2 regions of the Agarivorans sp. QJM3NY_33 genome follow, and region 1 is predicted to be linked to the other one. Evidence: predicted binding sites of a transcription regulator. Region 1 holds the regulator's gene; the other holds the start of a gene.

What was found. The regulator LexA, encoded in region 1, represses DNA repair genes until DNA is damaged. The targets are predictions, from matches to a motif close to TACTGTATNNNNATACAGTA.
Region 2: a site for LexA is predicted at 4,142-4,161, ahead of ACRRSY_RS10855 (YebG family protein). Genes of this name have one in related genera too.

What each region holds. Positions count from the first base shown of each region.
Region 1 is NZ_CP194039.2:4,495,748-4,508,021, reverse strand. Features, by position in the region: gene lysA (diaminopimelate decarboxylase) at 1-1,253, opposite strand, end outside; gene ACRRSY_RS20380 (Lrp/AsnC family transcriptional regulator) at 1,439-1,858, shown strand; one part of gene ACRRSY_RS20375 (IS3 family transposase) at 2,135-2,384, shown strand; one part of gene ACRRSY_RS20375 (IS3 family transposase) at 2,384-3,219, shown strand; gene ACRRSY_RS20370 (hypothetical protein) at 3,490-3,891, shown strand; gene ACRRSY_RS20365 (hypothetical protein) at 3,888-4,139, shown strand; gene ACRRSY_RS20360 (helix-turn-helix domain-containing protein) at 4,208-4,453, shown strand; gene ACRRSY_RS20355 (reverse transcriptase family protein) at 4,431-5,402, shown strand; gene ACRRSY_RS20350 (hypothetical protein) at 5,953-6,456, shown strand; gene ACRRSY_RS20345 (hypothetical protein) at 6,877-7,419, opposite strand; gene ACRRSY_RS20340 (DUF3800 domain-containing protein) at 7,413-8,117, opposite strand; gene lexA (transcriptional repressor LexA) at 8,526-9,167, shown strand; gene coxB (cytochrome c oxidase subunit II) at 9,517-10,584, shown strand; gene ctaD (cytochrome c oxidase subunit I) at 10,688-12,274, shown strand, end outside.
Region 2 is NZ_CP194039.2:2,413,822-2,426,095, forward strand. Features, by position in the region: gene rsmF (16S rRNA (cytosine(1407)-C(5))-methyltransferase RsmF) at 1-233, opposite strand, end outside; gene ACRRSY_RS10840 (MlaD family protein) at 250-2,859, opposite strand; gene ACRRSY_RS10845 (paraquat-inducible protein A) at 2,852-3,454, opposite strand; gene ACRRSY_RS10850 (paraquat-inducible protein A) at 3,438-3,971, opposite strand; gene ACRRSY_RS10855 (YebG family protein) at 4,175-4,438, shown strand; gene ACRRSY_RS10860 (GAF domain-containing protein) at 4,442-4,921, shown strand; gene proQ (RNA chaperone ProQ) at 5,003-5,632, shown strand; gene prc (carboxy terminal-processing peptidase) at 5,660-7,672, shown strand; gene ACRRSY_RS10875 (exoribonuclease II) at 7,735-9,669, opposite strand; gene cobO (cob(I)yrinic acid a,c-diamide adenosyltransferase) at 9,801-10,397, shown strand; gene ACRRSY_RS10885 (serine dehydratase subunit alpha family protein) at 10,586-11,869, shown strand; gene ACRRSY_RS10890 (LysR family transcriptional regulator) at 11,866-12,274, opposite strand, start outside.

The DNA.
Region 1 (12,274 bases):
TAGGGCTGTGTTTCAAACTGCAGTAAATCTTGTTGTTTTATTGCTGTACGAATACAGCTTGCTTCTTCTCCATTAACCAATACCTCGCTAATAATATTGCGGCTGTTATAGCTGTTGCTCATTACCGCGCAATAGGCGCCAGCATATAAAAAACAAACCAATTCACCGGGTGTTAATAATGCGGGTAATTTAGCCTTTTTCTCAAAAGTATCAGTACTTTCACAGACAGGCCCGACGACATCATACTGTTGCTCTCCCTGTTTTTGTGCAACGGTAATAATCGGATGAATCGCTTGGTATAAAGCGGGACGCATCAAATCATTCATTGCAGCTTCAAGGATCACAAAAGGACGCGGCTCTGCGTGTTTGATATACGTGATCGGCGTGATGAGCAGACCCGCATCGGCAATAATTGAGCGTCCAGGTTCAATATAGATTTTCCCTTTCCAGTCTTTTAATTTCTGCATTATGACATCTGAAAACTGGGTAAAAGTTAATGATTTTTCCTGTCCGTAACTAATGCCAAACCCTCCCCCTAAATCAATATTATTTAATATAAATCCTTCTGTTTTAAACATCTCAATGTGCAACAGTAATTTATCGATTGCAGCAAGGTATGGTGTTGTTTGCTGAATTTGTGAACCAATATGCATGGCTAGCCCTTGGATCTTCACTTGGGTGTTTTTTGCACTGTGTAACATCTTTAAAACCTGATCTAAGCGCACACCAAATTTATTACCTTTAGCGCCAGTGGTGATATTTTTATGCGTGGATATCGACACTTCTGGATTGACTCGAATCATGGCATTAACCGTGTGATTGGCGTCAGCAGCTAGCTGAATTAATAACTCAAGTTCCTCTGCCGACTCGATATTAAACTGCCCCACACCCTGCTGCATTGCTTGTTGTATTTCCGATGATGTTTTACCAACACCTGAAAATATAATTTGTTGTGATGAAAATCCGGCTAATAACGCCCGTTGCATCTCCCCTATAGAAACAATATCTGCCGATAAATTTTGTGCGGCAACGATCTTTAAAATAGATAAGTTGCTGTTTGCTTTAAGGGCGTAATGAATATGAAAACGTGGGTCAGAAAACGCTGTTTGGCATTGTTTAATATTATCTACAATGGCGCGTTGTGAATAACAATAAAAGGGAGTACCTATTTTCTCGGCAAGTTTTTGTATTGAAAAGTTTTCAAAAAAAAGTGTTTGCTGTTGATAGCTTAACTGCTGGGTTAAATTAACCATATTTCTCTCCTGTAAATAGTCGCTATTAGGCTAACGTGGCAAAAGAGAAAAAGTAGCTACTAAATTATCTAAAAGAGGTGATAGATTGTCGTTTTTAGCGTGATTTTATCAAATTTAATGTCGCTATAACGCCTTTTGTTTTACAGTATCAATGAGGGTGGTGTAATGAAATAATAGGTGAAAAGATGGACAAATTTGATCAGAAAATTGTGAATTTATTAGCAGAGAATTCACGTCGCTCGATTGCTAGTATCGGAGAGAAAATTGGTTTGTCACGTACGGCGGTTAATGATCGCGTACAACGATTGCATCAAAGTGGAGAGATTGAGGCTTTTACCCTCAAGCTAAAATCGCCAGACAATAAAAACCTGATATCAGTCTACTTTCAGCTCACCTTTCGTCCTTTTATTCTCAATGCAATTATGACCCAGCTCAATAATATTCCAGAGATAAAACAAGCCCATAGTTTAACCGGGGATACGGATTTAATACTTTATATCCAAGCTGGCTCGATGGGCAGAGTGAATGATATTCGAGAACAACTCAGTCAACTCGATAGTCTTGACAAGTTACAAACGTTCACCGCATTACAAAAAATTATTTAATTTCAAGGGCTGCTAACGAGAACCTCTTTTTAATCTTGATTTCATTTAATAATTAATATCGTTAATTAGTTGATTTTATTAAGATAAAAGTATGGGTATCCCACTTTGGGTTATTGGCAACGGGGTAAAAGCTTTCGCCTACGGCGACGTCATTAAGCTTCAACGAGCAAAGCTTAGCTAAGCAAAAAGAAAGCTCGCCCTGCATGGTAATCCCCCCGAAAATTAATCCCATGCAAAAGTAGAATTTTCTCGTATAGTAAATACAGGAGATTCAACATGAAAAAGTCACGTTACACGGACAGTCAGATCTTATCTATTCTCAAGCAGGCTGAGGCTGGTACACCTGTTCCTGAGCTCTGTCGTGAGCATGGAATGAGCAACGCAACCTTTTACAAGTGGCGTTCGAAATACGGTGGTATGGACGCATCCCTTATGGCGCGGATGAAAGAACTCGAAGATGAAAATCGACGGCTTAAAAAGATGTATGCGGAAGAACGCCTTAAAGCAGAGGTGATCTCAGAGGCGATGGCAAAAAAGTGGTGAAGCCCTGTGAGCGTCGATTGATGGCTCAGCGTTCGGTGGCGAACTATCACATCAGCATTAAAAGTGCATGCTATTGGTTTGGGATCAGCGAGACCTGCTATCGCTATAAATCGAAGCTTCAACCTGAGAATGAGTTGATAGCTCAAGAGTTAGTAACGCTGTGCAACAGTGAAGACTGCTCTGACTGGGGCTTTGGCCTGTGTTTTCACCATTTGCGGAACGTTAAAGGGTATACATGGAACCATAAGCGGGTTTATCGGATCTACTGCGAATTGGCTCTAAACTTACGTATTAGGCCAAAACGACGCCTGAATCGCCATACGCCAGAGCCTCTTAAAGAGCCGATTAAAACAAACCAAGTTTGGTCCGTGGACTTTATGCATGATCAGCTATCTGATGGCCGGAAGTACCGTTTATTCAATGTGATAGATGATTACAAACGTGAAGGTCTGGCGTCAGAACCTGATTTTTCAATGCCCACAGTACGAGTCACTCGGATCTTAGAGCAGCTCATCGAACAACGAACCAAACCTGTTGCGATCCGCTGCGACAATGGTCCTGAGTTCATTAGCCATGCGTTTATTAAATGGGCCAACAACCACGACATTCGAATCGATTATATTCAGCCAGGGAACCCACAACAAAACGCGTATATAGAAAGGTTCAACCGTACTATGAGGTTTGGCTTAGTGAGTAAGTATTTGTTTGACACACTTGAAGAGGTTCAAGAGCGGGCGACCCAATGGTTATGGTTCTACAATCATCAACGACCACACCTTGCAAATGGAGGGTTCCCACCACTAAAAACGGCAGCATGAATTCTACGAATAAATGCGGTTAATAATGGGAGGATTACCCTATTCCTCACTTAAGCTTAAATAATATAAAAATTGACTATTTGTCAATTTTAAGTTATCTTAAAGCTCGACAGGATGTTTCGTCCTGATGCTCTTTAAAACTAATAACTTTTTTCGAATCGTAACTGGCAGAAATGCCGATTATCTTAGTGATAATCCGGTCGCACCCACAGCTCGTAATGACGTAAACCTAACCTAAATGCAGAAGATTGATTCCATGTAGGTAAAGGCTTGACTCGTAACGTTGCACAGACAGAATATCGGCTCACAGGCTCACAGGCTCACAGGCTTACAGGCTTACAGGCTTACAGGCTTACAGGCTTACAGGCTTACAGGCTTACAGGCTTACAGGCTTACAGGCTTACAGGCTTACAGGCTTACAGGCTTACAGGCTTACAGGCTTACAGGCTTACAGGCTTACAGGCTTACAGGCTTACAGGCTTACAGGCTTACAGGCTTACAGGCTTACAGGCTTACAGGCTTACAGGCTTACAGGCTGATAGAGAATTGTATGGAGGGGGAGAGCAAAATTGCTCTGAAGATTGTGGTTTACGCTATCTGTATCATTTTATTCGGTTCGGTAATTTTTTGGAGGGGAATTTCCCAACAACGAATAAAAAGGTAATTAGATGAATACACAAGTTTTAAAGAAGTCACGTGAAGTTCTTAAACAGATTTTACGTGAAAAGCATGATGATATAGATAGCAATACGAAGTCAGAAGTTGAGGCGCTAATCGAGCAGATTGACGCTGAACTCTCTGGGATTTCGCAGACGAAAACTACCAAGCGTGAGGTTTTGGAAACGTTCGGGGTTTTGTTAAGCGTAATCCATAGGGGGGCTGAATTACTTGATAAAGTTCTCTCAATTTTCAGTTCGTAAAGTAAACCATTAATTTTTTTATTATGAATTTTTCAAATACGTTAGAGAAGTGCAGAAAGCACAGAAAAATGTCGAAAAAAGACTTGGCAAATAGAATAGGTAAAAGTGCTTCGTACATTACTCTGTTAGAGCAGGGTAAGCGAGAACCTAATTTAGGCCTGGTTGAAGATTTGTGCCAAGCTTTAGACATCCCAACTTCAGTCTTCATGTTCCTAGCATCGCAGGAGCAAGACGTACCGTTCAGTGACGAGCTTACAAATAAGCTTGAGTCACTCATGTATCAACTTATCGATGATGCCGAATCCGACATATAACTTGAAAGCAATTGGTAGTATAGAGGCGCTTTCAAGAATGCTCCAACTTCCAATCCCTCGTATTCGCTATCTTGCCCAAAATACATCAGGTTTCTATCGGGTTGCTAGAATCAAAACAAAGGCAAATGGCGACAAGCGTATTACTTATGACGCTTACCACTCGTTGAAAAATGTACATAAGACGCTAAAGGTAAGGCTGTTCCAGAATGTTTCCTATCCTGACTACATCCAAGGTGCTATCTCTGGGCGTTCCTATATCGGAAACGTAAAGAAACATACCAAGAGTACTATTATCATATGTGAAGATATTACAAATTTCTTTCCTACCATACGTGAGTCCGATGTCGAAAAGATGTTCATGCGTCTTTTCCACTTTCCTAAAGAAGTGGCTAGCCTTCTCACTGGGTTAGTCACTCTAAATGGCACTGTTCCACAAGGGGGCGTTTGTAGTAGTTATGTTGCAAACCTAGTTATGTGGGAAAGAGAGTCAGTCCTAGTTGCTTTACTTCAAGCTAAGAACCTTACTTATACTCGTTATGTTGACGATATAACGGTCTCGTCTAAAGACTATATTGAGAAAGCAGAGATAAGCAGCGTTATAGCTTCCATATACGGTATGTTGAAGAATTTTGGTGTCAAGCCAAATAAAGCAAAACACGAAGTCTTGAGTAATGGCATGCATCAAAAGGTTCACCGAGTTGGGGTGAACGGTAAGCGGCCAAGTTTTGGAAAAGAGGAAAAGAAACGAGTTCGAAGTGCGGTGTATAACCTAGAAGCACTGTTTAAAGACAATGCTTGTTCGTATGACGAGTACCTGAAAGCATTCAACTCGGCAAGTGCATTGGTAGCGAAGCTAAAGCAATTGAATGTGCGTCAAGGACAAAAGTACAGAGAAAATCTCAACCTACTCAAACCATCAGCCAAGAGAGTTGAGCTTAGCAATCAATAATTAGTGGGTGAAAGAATTTGGCCGCTTGACTATAGGCTTTTGCAATACCTTACGCTGATCCGTTAAGTGCTAGTTTAGCAAAGTCACTCACACGTTTTTTGGGCTGGACGTGTAACACAATATATACCCCATTGTGTTTTAGTGAAAAATATCAAAAATGAGAAAAAGCAAGCCGATGAGGTACATTGCTTCATCATAATTCTGTCGACAAGTCTTAAGCCTTAACAGTTATGTTTAATTCAGAAAAAGACATTATTGATACTATTTTCAATTTACGTGCTGATGTATGGCAACTATTCTTTACTTAAGATTCTATCTAACTATGTTAGGTAGTTTGTACAAAGCATATATAGAGTTAGCTATGGCTGTATTAGACTTAAAATGTTTTGACCTCCAGAGTAAGTTCGCTGAAGATGGTTTTATTCATAACCTGTATCAAATTGAATATTTTCAACATTTTTGATGGCCTGCTGGCTCTAATTTACTTCTCGCCATTTTCTTTTTGTATTGTGTATGGAGTAAGGTTTTGGCGAAGCTATGAGGAATAATTGTGAACGATAAGATTTTTTCGCAGCAAGGTATCCATGTATTTTTTCTAAAGGCGTCTATAGCGATTATAGTGTTCTTGATGACAGCTATAATCGTTCAGCAGTTACAAGGTATGGCTGCTCAGGAAAGTAAGCTATATCTAGATAAAGCAATTGCCCAAGCTGAAGTTAGTTTTTATGAAGAACAAAAGTTAGTTAATCCTGAAGATAAACTGAAACAAAAAATCGCATCTGCAAAGTTGGAAGCTCTATCAAAATCAATTGAAACACATGACTCTTTACTCGAGTTCAACGAAAATTTGGCAGTGCTTTGCTTTATGCTTTCCATAATGAGTTTAAGCATTGGCCTTTTCTTTTGGATAAATTACTTACCATATGCTCAAGTGGCAGCTATATCAGTATCGAGTAATGCAACTGAAAAACCTTGGGAAGAGCCATATTTTATTACACCAAGGGAGTACCAGCAGTATTCGGTGCGTGTAAAGCATTTAGATTTACCCAATTAAACGGAACGTTGTATCTTCAAGTCCTAACGAGTTTCTGCCCCAAAGTTGTTTAGATTAGAAACTCATTCACATTGTGCTTATCTGTTTTTGCTATATTTCAGCTAATGCGATAGGCAAAATCCAGGATCCACCCCTACATTTCCGAAGCGTAAAACAACTGTTGGAAAGGATAGCTGACAAAACTAGCGTGTTAGAGAAAAATAGTACGCAGTAATTGATGTTTGCTTAATTTTTATTAAATTCAATGGCTTGAGTTGAAGTTTTTGAGATGCATGGCAAACCATGTGTATATCTGCATACAATAATCGTTGACTAAATAGTAGGTGTTAACCATAATTACGCTGCTCACCTACTATTGAGTAGAAAGAGGTGACCGTATCGCCCGGTCTACAATAGGCGACCAATCCCCTCCAATTCCTTTTAGAACCAGGAATAATCGCGTAGCCCATTCTCGTTATTGATATAGTTGTTGTATCGCACTTGATAGTCGTTTTTCTTGCGTTGATGATCAACGTAGAAACTTGTTACTAGAAAAGAACTGGCTCTTCCTAGCTTTTGGAGGATAACGACAAAATCGTCATCCTTAGCCCAAAGATACAAACGAATATTTTTCTTTGAGTTGGTCTCTTTGTGATAAAACAGCTTAATCGAAGCATCTTGATGATTTGTGATTATCTGTCGAACCCACTCCAGACGAGACGCTCTTCGAAAGTCGGGATAGCGTTCTAATATCCTAACATGTCGTCTACCGTTTACCCACTCGACTTCTTTTTCTTTTCTAGTGGTTAGGTGCCAAAATGTGTCTTCTTTACCATCCGTTTTTCGATGACATTGAGGGTTGATGTAGATCTCGCCCGCTAGGTATGTATCGGTTGATATAAAGTCTCTGTGAAAGAATTCATACAGGTGATTGATGATTTGAGTCGCGTCAACAATAGACAAGTCAATCGGTTCGCTTAGCATTTTGCCCCCTTTCTAGGGTTAAACCTGAATATGTTGAATTGGTCTTCCCAAGGAGGAGTGCCGCAATCTAAAGAAGAACATAATTTCTCTTCTAAGTAAGAGACAAATCGCTTTTTTATTCCGCTAGTCTTGGGGATGTCATTTCTATTTTTGTATGCAATTGCACCAATCAAAAGGTCACAAAGTTGAATTAATTGTACTTCGTACGATTGAACGATTGTTGCTTTAGCTGATAGTTGCCAGTGAGTACCGTTTTGCAAAACCTCACACATTTTCAGTGTTTTTTCAGCACCAAGCGTATCCATGTAATCTAGATATATACGATATTCATTGTCGACTTTTAAGAAGTCTCTCAAAGTGTAATAGAACATTTTGTAGTAGAAATCGCTATGAGAGCCTGCGTTATACTGGTTGTGATCAAGAGAGTTTTTATTTAGGACAACGGTAGATTTGAAGTTAACCTCCTGATCATCCAAGATTAAATCAATCAAGTCCTTATAGAGAGGCCACTGATGTTTGTTCAGTTTGCTCCATTTCAGCTCCGGTTTGTAGTTGTGTTTGTGCCTCAGGCTTTTGATACTTCGAGTTAAATTCTCTGCTTTTTCCGCACTGCAATGAAAAGCTCCCAGCACCATTACGTCACTGCCATCGTGAAGTAGGTGACAGCTTTCATCACAAAATATCTTGTAGACTGCCATTTCTAGGTTTGTACCGAAACATTATGATTGATGAAGAATAATCTCATAAAAAACGCAACATAATCAATTGCAGAGTTCTTTCATTTCTGTATGAGTGGAGGGGCAGTTTTTGCTCTTTACTATTGATGCTTCCCCCCTACTTTTTCTAAGTCAATTCATCAGAGAGAGGCTACTCCCTAGCTCAAATTGTCCAAAAATGAGTTAGCTCTACTCCTCGTATCCTTCTCTATCCCAATTTCTACTTATTTGCGATGGATGTCACGAAATGTGGGGTGTAGTTTCAAAGTAGCGGAAAGAATTCCAATGAAACTGAAACCTACACTTAAGCTGTTGATTCGAGATAAAACCTTGCTTCATTAATCATGCTGTATATACTAACAGTGTGCTGTATAAACTTACAGGTAGATTATGAAACCCTTAACGCCCCGTCAAACCGAAGTGTTTGAATTGATCCGTCGTAACATTCAAGACACAGGCATGCCGCCAACTCGCGCTGAAATCGCCAAAGAGCTGGGCTTTCGCTCGGCCAATGCTGCCGAAGAACATTTACGCGCCTTAGCTAAAAAAGGGGTGATTGAGATGATCCCCGGCGCTTCGCGCGGGATCCGTATTAGCGAAGACCATTTACCTGCTAATGCCGCGAATGACGAGCCAGAAGAAATCGGCTTGCCGCTGATTGGACAAGTGGCCGCAGGTGCCCCTATTTTGGCACAACAACATGTTGAGTCGCACTATGCGGTCGATGCTAATTTGTTTCATCCGCATGCCGATTATCTGTTGCGGGTGCAGGGCATGAGCATGAAAGACATCGGAATTATGGATGGCGATTTATTAGCGGTGCATAAAACCAACGATGTGCATAATGGTCAGGTGGTGGTGGCGCGCTTAGACGATGAAGTCACTGTGAAGCGCTTTCAACGTGACGGGAAAATGGTCTACCTTCATCCCGAGAACGAAGCACTTTCAACTATCGAAGTTGATTTAGAGTATCAAAGTGTTGATATTGAAGGTTTAGCGGTGGGGATCATCCGTACCGCAGACTGGATGTAGTTACTCCCTAAAACTAAGTTCCCTTCTTTTTAAAGCCCAAATTATAGCAATTTGGGCTTTTGTCGTTTACTTCACAGCTTTTATTTTAAATGTCTATATTTATAACATTCTATTTACAATTATTTAACTAAGCGTCTATTTTATAAGCAGTAAGGTATTTTAATTGCGAAGCCTTGCTGCTTTGGGAAGGGAGTTTTCCCTTATTTTGCGGCCACTTTATTATTGTAAGCAGCGATGTTTGCAATGAAGTGACCGGCCTTGGCTACGAGCAAAGGAGAGCGCTGTGGGCCGATGGATACCGCTAGTATTGCTGGCATGTTGGGTGAATCAAGCATGGGCGCAACAAACGATGTCGTTCAATTTACGCCCTGGTGTCACCGCCATTAGTGAGCAGGTTTACGGCTTGCACATGACTATTTTTTATATATGTTGTGTCATTGGGCTGGTGGTGTTTGGGGTGATGTTCTGGGCGATTTTTCATCATCGAAAGTCCAAGGGAGCCGTTGCCGCACAATTTCATGAGAGCACCAAAGTTGAAATTGTCTGGACGATAATTCCCTTCATCATTTTGATCGGCATGGCGATTCCTGCCACAAAAACCTTATTAGCGATGGAAGATCCTTCCGATGCCGATCTCACTATTCAAGTCACTGGTTCGCAGTGGAAGTGGCACTACCGCTATTTTGATCATGAGCTGGAATACTACAGCGTGTTGGCCTCGGATATGAAGCAAGTACAGGGCAAGCTTGCTAAGCGCGATAACTACTTATTGGAAGTAGATCATCCACTGGTGCTGCCAGTCGGCAAGAAGGTTCGTTTTTTAATGACTTCGGAGGATGTGATCCACTCCTGGTGGGTACCCGACTTTGCGGTCAAAAAAGATGCTAATCCGGGTTTTATTAACGAGGCCTGGACCAAAATTGACCAGCCGGGGATTTACCGCGGCCAATGTGCCGAACTTTGCGGTAAAGACCACGGCTTTATGCCGATTGTGGTGATTGCTAAACCTCAGGAGGAATACCTTGCTTGGTTGGCTCAGGCCGAAGCCGCTTACGTAGAAAAGCAGCAACAAGAGTTGGCCATGGTGGCGTTGACCATGGATAACGAGGAGCTGATGTCCTTAGGCAAAAGCGTTTATGAGAAGACTTGCGCCGCCTGCCACCAAGCCAATGGAGAAGGCCTGCCAGGGGTATTTCCAGCCTTAAAAGGCAGCCCAGTTGCGACCGGTGATGTGAACCAACATATCGACATGGTGGTGCATGGTGTGGCAGGAACCGCGATGCAGGCCTTTGGTAAGCAACTCGGTCTGAAAGAATTAGCGGCAGTTATTAGCTACGAGCGGAATGCTTGGGGGAATGATACGGGCGATATGGTGCAGGCTAAGGATGTCGCGGCAGTACAAGACGCGGCCAAGTAGCCACGGTTGGATAAATCGATTGGTGATAGCGGAACGACTAAGGACGTTGCCATGTTCAAGTACGACACGACGCGGCGCAATAGGCAATAGAAGGGAGAGTTAGATGAGCGCGACCACGGAGCTTAACCCGCAACAGGTAGAACATCACCACGCACCGCGTGGCCTATTGCGCTGGGTATTAACCACCAACCACAAAGACATTGGCTCAATGTATTTGTGGTTTAGCTTTGCCATGTTTATTACCGGCGGCGCGATGGCGATGGTGATCCGTGCAGAGCTATTCCAGCCGGGCCTGCAATTGGTGGAGCCAAACTTTTTTAATCAAATGACCACCATGCACGGCTTAATCATGGTGTTTGGCGCGGTGATGCCCGCCTTTACTGGCTTAGCTAATTGGTTGGTACCGATGATGATTGGCGCTCCCGATATGGCCTTGCCTCGTATGAATAACTGGAGCTTTTGGATCTTACCCTTCGCTTTTACCATGTTATTAGCCTCGTTATTTATGGAAGGGGGCGGGCCCAACTTTGGTTGGACGTTTTACGCGCCACTTTCCACCAAATATAGTCCCGATAGCACCGCCTTATTTGTGTTTTCAGTACATATCATGGGGATCAGCTCCATTATGGGCGCGATTAATGTGATTGTGACCATCATGAATTTGCGTGCCCCCGGTATGACTTATATGAAATTACCCTTGTTCGTTTGGACTTGGCTGATCACCGCCTTCTTGTTGATTGCGGTGATGCCGGTGTTGGCGGGAGCTGTGACCATGGTGCTTACCGATAAATACTTCGGCACTTCGTTCTTCGATGCCGCAGGCGGGGGCGATCCAGTATTGTTTCAGCATATTTTCTGGTTCTTCGGCCACCCCGAAGTGTACATCATGATTTTGCCTTCATTTGGCATTATTTCGGCGATTATTCCCGCTTTTTCTCGGAAGAAACTCTTTGGTTATGCATCGATGGTGTATGCCACTGCCTCGATTGCCGGTTTAAGTTTTGTGGTTTGGGCCCACCATATGTTTACCACGGGGATGCCGGTGGAAGCCGAGTTATTCTTTATGTTTTGTACCATGCTGATCTCGGTGCCAACCGGGGTTAAGGTCTTCAATTGGGTTGCCACCATGTGGCGCGGCAGCCTGACGTTTGAAACGCCGATGCTATTTGCCGTGGCCTTTATCGTACTTTTTACCATTGGCGGTTTCTCTGGTTTGATGCTGGCGATCACGCCAGTGGATTTTCAATACCATGATACTTATTTTGTGGTGGCGCATTTTCACTATGTGTTGGTGACGGGGGCTATCTTCTCGATTATGGCGGCCACCTATTATTGGCTGCCGAAATGGAGTGGCAAGATGTATGACGAGGGGCTGGGGCGCCTGCATTTTTGGTGCTCGCTGATATCGGTGAATGTATTGTTTTTCCCGATGCACTTTCTTGGTCTAAGTGGTATGCCGCGGCGTATTCCCGACTATGCGCTGCAATTTGCCGATGTGAATGCCATCGTCAGTATTGGTGGCTTCGCCTTTGGTTTGTCACAATTTATCTTCCTGTATCTGGTGATCAAGTGTATTCGCAGCGGTGAGCCTGCGCCAGCGAAGCCTTGGGAAGGCGCGGAAGGTTTAGAGTGGGATAATTTGCCATCACCTGCGCCCTACCATAGTTTTACTACGCCGCCGGAGATTAAA
Region 2 (12,274 bases), 2.1 Mb from region 1:
GCACGATCGATCCAAAAGCCTTGTTCACACCAAGGAATAGGCTGCAATTGCCAATCAAGTTGGTCTGCAAGGCTGATAAATGCCGAGACCGATATTTTTAAAGTATTGACTCGAATACTCTTGCGCAAAGGTTGTTGGCATATGTCTTTAAAGCTTGCCAAACTCAAATCGTTAGGTAGATCTTGTTCAATACGCGAAATGAACTGGCTGGGAAAGCTAATCGTTTTCGACAAAATAAATAGATTTCAGTTAAGGTTGAATTGATGGGCTCCATTGTAGCCATTTTTCATCATAAGTGGACTGCAATTCAAACTTATCTTCGTTTGCGGCTGCTTTCGCTAAGGGCAGTTTATCTGGAGTTGCAAAAGCAATCCCCCCACTGAGTAGTGTTTCCATTGAATCCACTCGAATGTCGGCGCCACTTAAACCCAGTTTCACATCGATACCGGATGCATTCCAAAAAAGGCTATTGGCTCTCACTAAGTGACGATATTTAGAGTTTATCTTCAGTCTAGCCATGATTTTTGAACCATCAAGGCTTAACTTAGCTGCATCGACTTTACCCACCTGGTATTGCTTATATAACACTGGGCTACCAACTTTCAAAGAACCAAAGTGGCTAGCACTAAGCCACACAATCAAGGCCTTACGATCGGTATTGGGTTGCTGTTTATGTAAACTAAATTCTAGCCTAGGCTGACCTTTGCCAGGTAAGGCACTGATAAAGTCACCTTTTACTAGCGTGTCTAAGTTTTTAACAGAAGAAAGGCTGAGCTGTGCACTCTCTTGCCAATAGAGGCTACCAGTTCGAGCAAAATTACGATAATAAGGATAATCAAGTTCAGCTGTTGCGGTTAATCCGCTGAGCGAATCGTCAAAGCTTAAATCGACGATTCTTCCAATTTGCTGGCCTTGGTATTTTATTGGCATATGCCGGCGTAAACCTTGAGCATCTTGACTATGCAGCTTGATGGTCAGTTGTCGTTTGATCGCAGATTGCTTATCTTTGTGGACTATTCTCTGGGTTTCTTTGGCTAATTGCTCAAACTGGTCAACACTTATTCCGCCAATCATTAGGCTTTTGAGCGATTCACTATTCACTGATAGCCCATCAAGGCTGGCTTGAATTTCGATGCCTGATGCGTGCCAAAAACGGCTGTGGTTGGTGATAAGGTGTCTATATTGCCCTTCAATGATAAGATCAATTTGTAACTCGCCATTCGCGGCCAATTGATAATGGCTCACTTTTCCTATCGGTAATTTGTGGTATAGAACCGGCGAGCCTTCTCCAAGTGAGCCCAATTCTTCAGTCATTAAACGTAACTTAAGCGCCGGTTGCGATTTCTCTTTAGAAAGTTTCGCAGCTTGTTGGTTTGGGTAGAGAGTGAATTGTTTTTGGGTCGAAGCGGTGGTGCTTGTTCCCGGCATTAAGACAATCGGCGTGTTTAAAAAACCACTTAAGCCACTACTTTCCACACTAATACCATTGATGTCAGCTCGCAAAGCTAAGGGACTCTGTAGGTAGAAACGACTATTTTTTGAAACCAGTGATACATAATCAGGCTCAATAAAGGCATCTATCTCAAAATGACGCTTAACTAAACGTATATTACTTAATTGACCAATGCTCAGGCCTTGATAGATAACAGGACTACCAATGTTAAGATCGCGCACGTTATCGCTTAGTAAGCGTAACGACTTACTGCCTAAAGGTGGTTTTACGGTTTGCGATAATCGAAAGCTATTTTGTAATTCTTGAGGGGAGGGGTCGCTATAGACTTCAATTTGTTTTGCACCGATCAAAGCATCAATATTTTTGAACCCCTTAAGACTGATGTTCGGTTTAATTAGTACCAGTTGTGTGCTCTGGTTAAACAGCCCTTCGTACTTGGGTTCAACTAGAGCTTTGGCCACAAAATCATCTTGGCTACTGTTAGTATTTATCTCAGTAATGAAACCGACGACAGCGCCGCGATAGAGCAATTTACTACGTTGCGCAATCAGGCCATATTGTTTTGCCATGGTAATTTCAATGACTTTGCCGCGATGGGCCTCTTGCAAGTTATTAAAAAGTTTAAATTGGTGACCCTTGACTGCGACAGGAGAATCCGGGGGGCTATCAAAACTGATCCCGCCCGTAATAACACTGGCTAAACCTTCACTGCTAATTTGCATCCCGTCCAGAGAGATATCGGCTTTAAAACCACTTACATTCCAAAAGTGCGAATTAGTCTTCACTAAATGTGCAAATTGCGGCTTAATCAAGATGTCAAATTCAACTTGTAGGTCATTTTTAAGCTGAAATCGCTGTACATCCCCAACCTTGATCTTTTTATAGTAGATACCGGAGCCGATATTTAAAGAACCTAAATCAGCGGCACTTAGTTTTAAGTTTAAACCTTCCCCACGCACTATATTGGGAGGCTCATTTAGCGCGACAAACTGATCGGCAAGTTCTCCAGTTCCTGGATTTAGTTCGATGTAGTTTCCGGATACTAAGGCATCTAAACCGCTAATTTCGGTGATTGATGCTTTTGGACGAACTAACCAGAACTGGGCATCGCTAGTAAGAAGACTTTCTGCTTCGCGTTTGATTTCAACTTTTACCACCACGCCCTGAAGTTTAGGACCCAGTTTGACTGACTTAACCACACCGATATCGAGCCCTTGGTAAAATACTTGGGTTTGACCTGTTGTGATGCCTTGGGCGCTTTCGAAAACAATATCAATTTTTATCCCCGCTTCTGACCAGGCCTTAAATAGTAACCATCCGCCGAGTAATACAGCCAAAATGGGTAGCAGCCAAATGGGAGAAATAATTCGCTCTTTTTTATACTCTGCGGTACTAATTTTATTCAATTTCTTTATCCCAAATGAGTCTGGTATCGAAAGACTTCGCAGCAAATAAGGTCAATAGCACCACTGCACCAAAGGCAGTTGCCCCTGCACCCGCTTCCACGCCAACCAAATTATTACGCTCAAATACCGCGATCATAATCGACAATACAAATAAATCTAACATTGACCACTTACCTATAATGTCGATGATCCGATAAATAACAATACGTTGCTTGTTAGTTAAGTTAAAACGGAAATGTAAGCTTAATAATATGACCGCTAAGCCGATGAGTTTCATGACCGGAACAACAATACTGGCGACAAAAACCACAATGGCAATTCCGACCATGTCATCTTTAATCAATGAAGCGACTCCCGACATAATGGTTTCGTATTGCGGAGCCCCCCGAGTAGTCAGCACCGTAATCGGTAATAAATTCGCAGGGAATAGACCGATGGTAGCGGTGATAACGAAAGCCCAACAGCGCTGTAAACTATTCGGTAATCGACTATGCACTGGCATATGACAACGTGGACAAGTCGCCTGTTCAACTGGCATCGTTAATTCGCAATGCCTGCATAACTTTAAACCGAGTTGTTTAGCTGATGTGAACATAACGATCCCAATAATCAGCCGCTCGATAGCGTTGAACCAAATAAGTGGACAAAAACAAGGTGGTACAAATACACCATAGCCCGTAACCTAGGTGGATATCTGCAAAATCAACCAGTTTAACTAAGGCCACTAAAAAGCTGACGATATACACTTCGATCATGCTCCAATCAATTAAGTCGTCTTGAAAGTGCAGCGCGGTAGCCAAACCGGGCGATTTCCAAGCGATTGCGAGGCTAAAAGACGTGTAAGAAATTAAACTAAAAAGTAAGATTGGCGCAATAAAACTGGCAAGAAAAACACAAAAGCCGACTAAATAATGCCCATGCTCCAGCAATAATACCGTGCCACGCAGTATGTTTGCTGAGTTAGGGATCCCTAATACTGTGAAGCTGAGTAGCGGGTAGGTATTGGCGAGAATAACCATGACTAAACAGGCTAAAGAAAGCGCTAGTTGACTTGAAAAACGAAGCGAAGAACCACGAAATAACACCTGGTCACAGCGGGGACAAGTGGTCACTTGGCCAGCCTTACATTGTTGCTGCTTTTCGAGCAACAAGTCACAGCTAGGGCAAATGGACAGCTTTGATATTTCTAAAGAATTCATAGTTATGTATATTAGCTCAACTAAGCTACAGAATACTGCATAATTTTTCTCTCTAGTAGTTTTGTGATTGATGATGCATAATAACCTGTACATAAAAACAGTAGATGGAGGCAGCCGTGGCTGTAATTATTAAATATGTCGTCGAACGTAACGGTGTAGAAAAAATGACTTTTAGCTCAAAAAAACAAGCCGACAGTTACGACAAGATGTTAGATGTCGCCGATCAGCTTACTTTATTAGTGAAACATGCCGATCCTAAAATGAGTGAGGCGCAAGCTGAAAACTTAGGTTACTTCTTGTCTTTGCAACGTAATGCGGTGCAACAGTTATTAAAAGGCCAAGAGTTTTCGGAATCAATGATTGAAGCAGAAGAGGAATAGCGCTTGCAGCAAGTTTCTAGCAGGTATCTAACCCTCGCCAAGCAAATTTCAGCCTTGCTTGATAGAGATTTACCCTATATTTCTAATTTGGCTAATTTTTCGGCCTTGTTATGGATGGAGTTAGAGCATATTAATTGGGTCGGCTGCTATCTCATTAATCAAAGCAACGACACATTGTTGTTAGGTCCTTTTCAAGGAAAACCAGCTTGTAGCTCCATTGTTGTGGGCAAAGGTGTCTGCGGAGAAGCCTTCGCCAAACAAAGCTCTATCTGTGTTCCCGACGTCCACCAGTTTCCCGGCCATATTGCTTGTGATGGCGCAAGCGCGTCGGAAATCGTGGTCCCGTTTCATCTAAATGGTCGACTGATAGGAGTGATTGATATCGATAGCCCACAGCTTTCACGATTCGACGATTCTGATCAAATTGGTATCGAGTATTTAGTTAAAGAGCTAGAAAATAACTTATCAGAAGTGCATTTTTAATGGCTTTTCAATATACCCTCACTATAATAGCCGAAATCAGCCCTATCGCTGTACCAGTAAAGATGTATAAGAAAGGTCATCATGGAACAAACTAATAAACTGAAAAATAGTAAAGAAGTTATTCAATATTTAGCGACTCAATTTCCGCTTTGTTTTTCGACGGAAGGTGAAGCTAAGCCACTTAAAATTGGTATTTTTCAGGATTTAGCTGAACGTCTTAAAGAAGATGAAAAAATCAGTAATACCGTATTGCGCTCAGCTTTACGTCAATACACTTCAAGTTGGCGTTACTTACATGGCGTGAAGGTGGGCTCCAAACGAGTTGACCTAGACGGCGTTGAAGGTGCAGAGATTGAGCAAGAGCATGTTGAACATGCACAAAAAACCTTAAAAGAGAGTAAAGATAAAGCCTTTGCTCACAAAAAGGCGCAAGCAGAAAAAGCTAACAAAGCTAAATTGGCTGAGCGTAAGGCAAAAGCTGATGTAAAACGCAACGAGAAACCCAAAGCCAGTGTTAGTAAACCTGCGGTAGAGAAAAAACCAATCGAGAAAATTGATAGTAAAGATTTGGTTGCAGGCAAAGAAGTGAGGGTATTAGTTGGTCAGACTCCTATGCCTGGGCAGATTTCCGAAGTCAGTAAAGATGGCATTGCGGTCACGCTTAAAAGCGGTATGTTAGTAAAAGTGAAAGCTGAGCATATCGTTGCATAAATTAATTTAGTAGTGAGATAGGTGCCTATGAAATATTCGAGCCGTCTTTGGCTGTTTTTTTTAACACTCTGTTATTCAACATTTTTGTTAGCTCAAACGGCTAATTTAAGCGAAGAAGCTTTACCGACATTAAGTCAGCAAAGTCAACATGCTACAGCGGCTAAAAGGATAAGTGCGCTCTACTCTCGCTCGCATTACCGTAGTATTCCCTTTGACGATGAATTATCGAGTGAGATTTTCGATAAATACATTCAACAACTTGATTACAATCGTAGCTTGTTTCTAAAAGAAGATATTGCTCGTTTTGAACGTTATCGTTATGTTTTAGACCAAGATATTCCAGCTGGCCGTTTGGAACCGCTTTACTCTATTTTTGACTTGTCGCTAAAACGTCGTTATCAGCAATTAGTATATTCGTTGCAGGTGATTGACGAGCAAATGGATTTTAGTAAAGACGAACAGTTTCAATTTGACCGTAGCAAGGCAGATTGGCCAAAAGATCAAGCTGAAGTCAAGGAACTATGGCGATTAAAAGTTAAGTACGATGCACTAAGCCTTAAATTGGCGGGGCGTGACCACGATAAAATCGTCGAGATTTTAGCAAAACGTTATAACAGCGCGATTAAACGTCTGGTACAAACCTCGAGTGAAGATGTTTTTCAAACTGCAATGAATGCTTATTCTCGCAGTATCGAACCTCACACTAGTTATCTTTCTCCCCGTACCGCCGAACGCTTTCAAATGGAGATGAACTTATCTTTAGAAGGGATTGGGGCAGTACTACAGGGCGAAGATGAATACACCATTATTCGTAGTTTGGTTCCCGGAGGCCCTGCGGCGCTGAGTAACCAATTAGGGCCAGACGATAAAATTGTTGGTGTAGCACAAGGCGAAGGCGAATTTGTTGATATTATCGGTTGGCGTTTAGATGATGTTGTCGATCTTATCAAAGGACCTAAAGGAACTACGGTTCGCTTAGAAATATTATCTTCTCATGGCAAGGTCGACGGTAAAACTAAAATTGTTGGCATCGTTCGCGATAAAGTTCGTCTGGAAGATCGCGCCGCTAAAAGTGAAGTATTAGAGATTGAAGGAAAGAAAGTAGGGGTACTGAATGTCCCTAGTTTTTACGTTAATCTGAGCAAGGACGCGAGCAAAGAACTGGCTAAACTAGCAGAGCAAAATATTAGCTCTTTAGTGGTTGATCTTCGCGGTAATGGCGGAGGCGCGTTGACCGAAGCCACTGCGTTAACTGGTTTATTTATCCCGCAAGGTCCGGTGGTTCAAGTTCGAGACCAATTGGGACGAATTAGTGTCAATAGCGATACCAGTAACCATGTGAATTACGATGGCCCAATGGTTATTTTAATCGATCGTTATAGCGCGTCAGCGTCTGAGATTTTTGCTGCGGCACTGCAAGATTACGGCCGAGCAATTATTGTGGGCGAACAAAGCTATGGTAAAGGTACTGTGCAACAGCATCGTGGTTTAGGCCGTATTTATGATTTATATGAAAACGAACTTGGCCATGTACAATATACAATTGCTAAGTTTTATCGAATTAATGGCGGCAGTACTCAACATCGAGGTGTGATCCCTGACATTGCTTACCCGGTGGCATTGTTGCCGGAAGAAACCGGAGAAAGCTTAGAGAAAAATGCCTTACCTTGGGATAAGATCAAACCTGCGGAATATAAAGTATTGAGTAATATTCATCCGTATATTGCGACTCTTGAGAAGAAGCATTTAGCGAGAATCAGTCATGATCCTGAGTTTCAGTATATTATTAATGATATTGCCGATTTTCGAAAAGATAAGGATATGGTTGAGATTAGTCTCAACGAGAAAACTCGAGTCGCCCAACGCGATGACAAAGAACAGAAGCAGTTAGTTCGATTAAATGAGCGCTTGACTCGTTTGGGTAAAAAGCCAGTTAAAAGTTTAGATGATGCACCAAAGGATTTTGAAATTGATGACGCTTTTTTAGATGAAGCTGCAGAAATTTCTTTAGACTATTTGGCGCTCAGCAAGAACAGTTAAATATGTAATCCACCTAAAAAAAAGCCAGCTTTTACGCTGGCTTTTGTGTTGATGACAAGCGCTTAATCAGAGAATACAGGGCTAGCCAATATGGATTGTTGCAGCTTTTTAACTTCTATAATTTTGACCTGAATAATATCGCCAATTTTATAATGGTAGCTATCACTTGAGATGGAGCCCATTTCATTATCTATTTTTAGCTCTTCAGCTGATTTAGCTAATTTCCCCTTAGCAATAAACGCAGTGGCTCCACTATCAAGTAAGCGAACATTTAAGCCCCCTCGATTCACATTCGTAATTTCTGCATCTAAGCTGGTTGTGGCAGCTTGTTCACTGAAATATTCACAGTAGAGATAGTTGGCCATTTCTCTTTCTGCAAATTTCTGTTTTTTGCGACAATCGCTTAAATGTTCAGTGAGGGCCTCGGTTAAAGGTGAGTCAACTTGGTCACCTCTAATTGCTGCTTTAATCAATCGATGATTCAGCAAATCACTGTATTTTCGAATTGGTGACGTCCAGGTCGCGTATTTGGCTTCACCTAAGCCAAAGTGGGCTTGACACTGCGCACTATAAACACTGAAGTTGAAGTGACGCTTTACTAATTGATCTAAAGTCTTATTCCCCGATTGACTAATCTTTCTACGTAATTCACAGAAATAATCCAAGTCATCCAATCGTGTACTGTCGACGCTAAACTCAAACTTTTTCAGTAGTTCAACCAGGCCTTCCAGTTTTTCAACTTTAAAACCAGAATGGCAGGTAAACACCCCGTGACCGAGTCGTTCATCAAGCAATCGTCCACCACATATGTTGGCAGCCACCATCGCTTCTTCCACCATTCGATTAGCACAGCGCCGTGATTGACGAAGGATATCGATGACTTGCCCTTTATGGTCCAGAACAAATTCATAATCAGCCTGATCACCAAATACTGAACGATGTGCAGCGCGCCAATGATAACGTTGTTCGCTAAGTTGATGAAGCTGGCTTAGTGCTTGCTGCAAATCTTCTAAACCATCAAACGTTCCGGTTTCATTTTCTATAAAATCGGAAACTTGTTGGTAGTTAAGACGATATTTAGATTCCACAGTCGCCAGATAAAACGTGGCATCATCAAGTAATTCACCGTCCAAGCTAATATTCATTTCACAGACTAAAGCGGGGCGCTGCTGGTCCGCGTGCAATGAGCATTTTTCGTTGGCTAATTGATTTGGCATCATCGGCACAGTACGAGCAGGCAAATACAACGTAAAAGCACGCTTTGCTGCAGCGGCTTCCAACTCACTCTCTGGGTTGAAATATGCACTGGGGTCTGCGATAGCTACCTTAAGACACCAGCCATTGTCGTGACGCTGAATCGCAATCGCGTCGTCCATATCCTTGGTACTTTCACCATCAATGGTGAAAAATAGCTCATCGACTACGTTACGGCGTGCCTCTTGAGGATCAATGAGTTCAAGTGGCTCTGTAAGATCAGGTTGATCCCAAACTAAACCATGTTTTAGCGTGGTTGCTTTCCAGCGCGCAAAATTGTCATCACTATCGGCAATAAATTCAATGATCTCGACTTGAAACTGCTTATCTCTCAGTGCGTGTTTCAACAAACGAGCGATTACCCAGTCTCCTTGCTTGATGGTGAAATCACTACCTTTCTTCACCCTTGCACTCAAGGCTTGATTAATCAGTGGATGATCAACGATCACCTTAGTGCGATTATCAACAAACTTGATCCGTGCAACAAAGCTGTCTAGTGCTGCTTCCACTAAAGTTTCTGGCTCAGCGGCTTCTTTGCCATTATTTTCACGGATTGCGGCCTTGATTCGGTCACCATGAATCAGCTGCTTCATCGAAGGAGGCGAAATAAAATAACTTTTTTTATTATCGGTTTGTAGAAAACCAAAATTCTTATCGGTGGCTTTCACCACGCCTTCAACCGTGGGAATGGTCTCTCTAATTTGCTGTTTCAGCTGGGCTAATAGAGGGTTATCTTTAAGCATAAAGGGATCCGTCATACATTGTGCAGGCACTATACCCAAAGGTTTCTAGCTATTCTAGAGAAACAGTACTGGTTTGTTGGCTTTCCCGCGAGTTACACTTACTAATACGATGTCAACTAAATGGATTGTAGATGAGTAAAGACAAGCAAAAACACCAACAGCGCCAACAAAAAATAAAGGAAAACGTTGATGCTAAAGTTGAACAAGCGCAAATAGAACGCGGCTTACTACTGGTGATTACCGGAAACGGCAAGGGAAAATCCACTGGCGGATTTGGCAATGTCACCCGCGCTGTAGGCCATGGTTTTAAGGCGGTAGTCGCTCAATTTATTAAAGGCGGTTGGGACTGCGGTGAACGCGAGTTGCTTAGTCAACATGGTGTAGAATTTGCGACGATGGCGACTGGTTTCACTTGGGAAACGCAAAATCGCGACTTAGATCGCCAAGCGGCCGAGGAAGTATGGCTGCGTTGTAAACAGTGGCTGACAGATCCGTCCATTTACCTGGTTTTGCTGGATGAGCTCACCTATATGTTGAGCTACGACTACTTGGATGTTGATGAGGTTGTTGAAGCTATTGCGCAGCGTCCAAGAGAACAAACAGTTGTTGTGACTGGACGAGCTTGTCATCGAAAACTCTTGGAAATTGCCGACACCATATCAGAAGTAAAAAGTCAGAAACATGCCTTCGAAAATGGCATCAAAGCACGTAAAGGGATTGACTGGTAGATATTCAATCATCAATTATTTGCGCGAAATGATATTGAGCACTCATCAAAATATAAATTAAAATACTATAAGTTGAGTTAGATTGAGAATTTATTTCTCAATCGTTCTCTTTTATTAGCTAAATCAGCCAGTTTTTTCTAGTGAGTCGAGGTTAACATGGTTTATCAGTTAATCAGTTGGATAGCTTTATGCACCAGTGGCAAGCTTACATAAACCTCGTTCAGTCTCAAGTTGTACCCGCTTTGGGTTGCACCGAACCAGTTACAGTCGCTTTGGCCAGCGCGAAAGCAAGACAAATTCTTGGTGCCACACCAGATAACCTTAAAGTTAAAGTCACGCCCAATCTCTATAAAAATGGGATGGGTGTTATGGTTCCAGGCACAGGTAAAGCTGGTCTTGCCATTGCTGCTGCGGCAGGAGCTTGTACAGGGAATGCCGATAAGGGTTTGGAGGTACTGGCTGATATCTCCAGTGCCGCCTTAGCTGAAGCGAACCAGATGCTCGTGCAAAAACGTGTCAAGATTGAGATGATTTCTCATCCAGATGTATTGTATACCGTTGTCCAAGCTGGTCTTGGTGAGTCTTTGGTTGAAGTGTGTATTGCGCAATCACATACTCATTTTGAATATATCGAAGTAAACGGTCAGCGGAGCCCGCAAGTGACGGACAATGCTTGTGGTGAGCATTTAGCGGTACCACCTTTGCCATTATTAACGCTGTCTGAGATCTATACATTTGTAACTCAGGTCCCGCTTAATCAAATCATATTTATAAAACGTGCCGCGGAATTAAATCGAGCGTTGGCCAGCATTGGGATGACCGGAGAGTATGGGCTAGCCTTAGGAGCAAGTTTACAGCAACAAATTACTCAGGGCTTATTGAGCGATGATTTAATGGGGCGAGCCATGCGTTTGGGAGCCGCTGCGTCAGATGCTCGCATGGGGGGCGCACCACATGCTGCGATGAGTAACTCCGGTAGCGGTAATCAAGGAATAGCAGCGACCATGCCTATTATTGCTTTTGCCGAATTACGCCAACTTAGTGACGAGCAATTTACCCGAGCGCTGATGCTAAGCCACCTCGTTGCCATCTACGTTAAATCCAAACAAAACAAACTGTCGGCCTTATGTGCCGCTACCACTGCATCTATGGGCGCAGCGGCAGGATTAACTTGGTTGTTGGGCGGAGACCTTGCCGCAATTCATCGGGCAATTAATGCCATGGTAGGGGACATTTCGGGTGTATTTTGTGATGGTGCGAAGGCTGGTTGTGCAATGAAAGTCTCGACGGGCGCGGGGAGTGCAGTTAAATCAGCTATTTTGGCAGTCTCGGGAAATACGGTGAGTGCGCAACAAGGGATCGTATTTGATTCCGCTGATGATAGTATTCAACAACTGGGGTTCTTGTCCAAAACCGCAATGTTGCCCACCGATGAAGCAATTATTGCAACCATGCAACATAAACAATTTTAGTTGAATACCAAACTGAGTTTATCCATAGCCAACTGAACCTTCTCTTTATCGTTAGGATTTTGTTTATGCACTAAGCTCAGTTCGAAAGGGTAGCTATATTCCGCTGGTTTTATCAGCCGTATCAACTCTGTTTCTAAATAACCCTTCAGCTCACTCAAAGGCAGATAACCAATATAAGCACCCGAGAGGATCAAGGCCACACGGCTATCAAACTGATAGCCTTTTGCACCAAAATTTAAGGCTTGTAGCTGCGCTCTTCCCATTGGGTTTAGCTCGATGCCGGGATGGATGGCGGCATGCTTGGAGAGTTCTTCGTTATCAATATTACCATCATTCATCGCATATAATTCCGATTGTTCGCTGGCGCATAAATATAAGGATTCACTAAAGACTACTTGGCTCGTC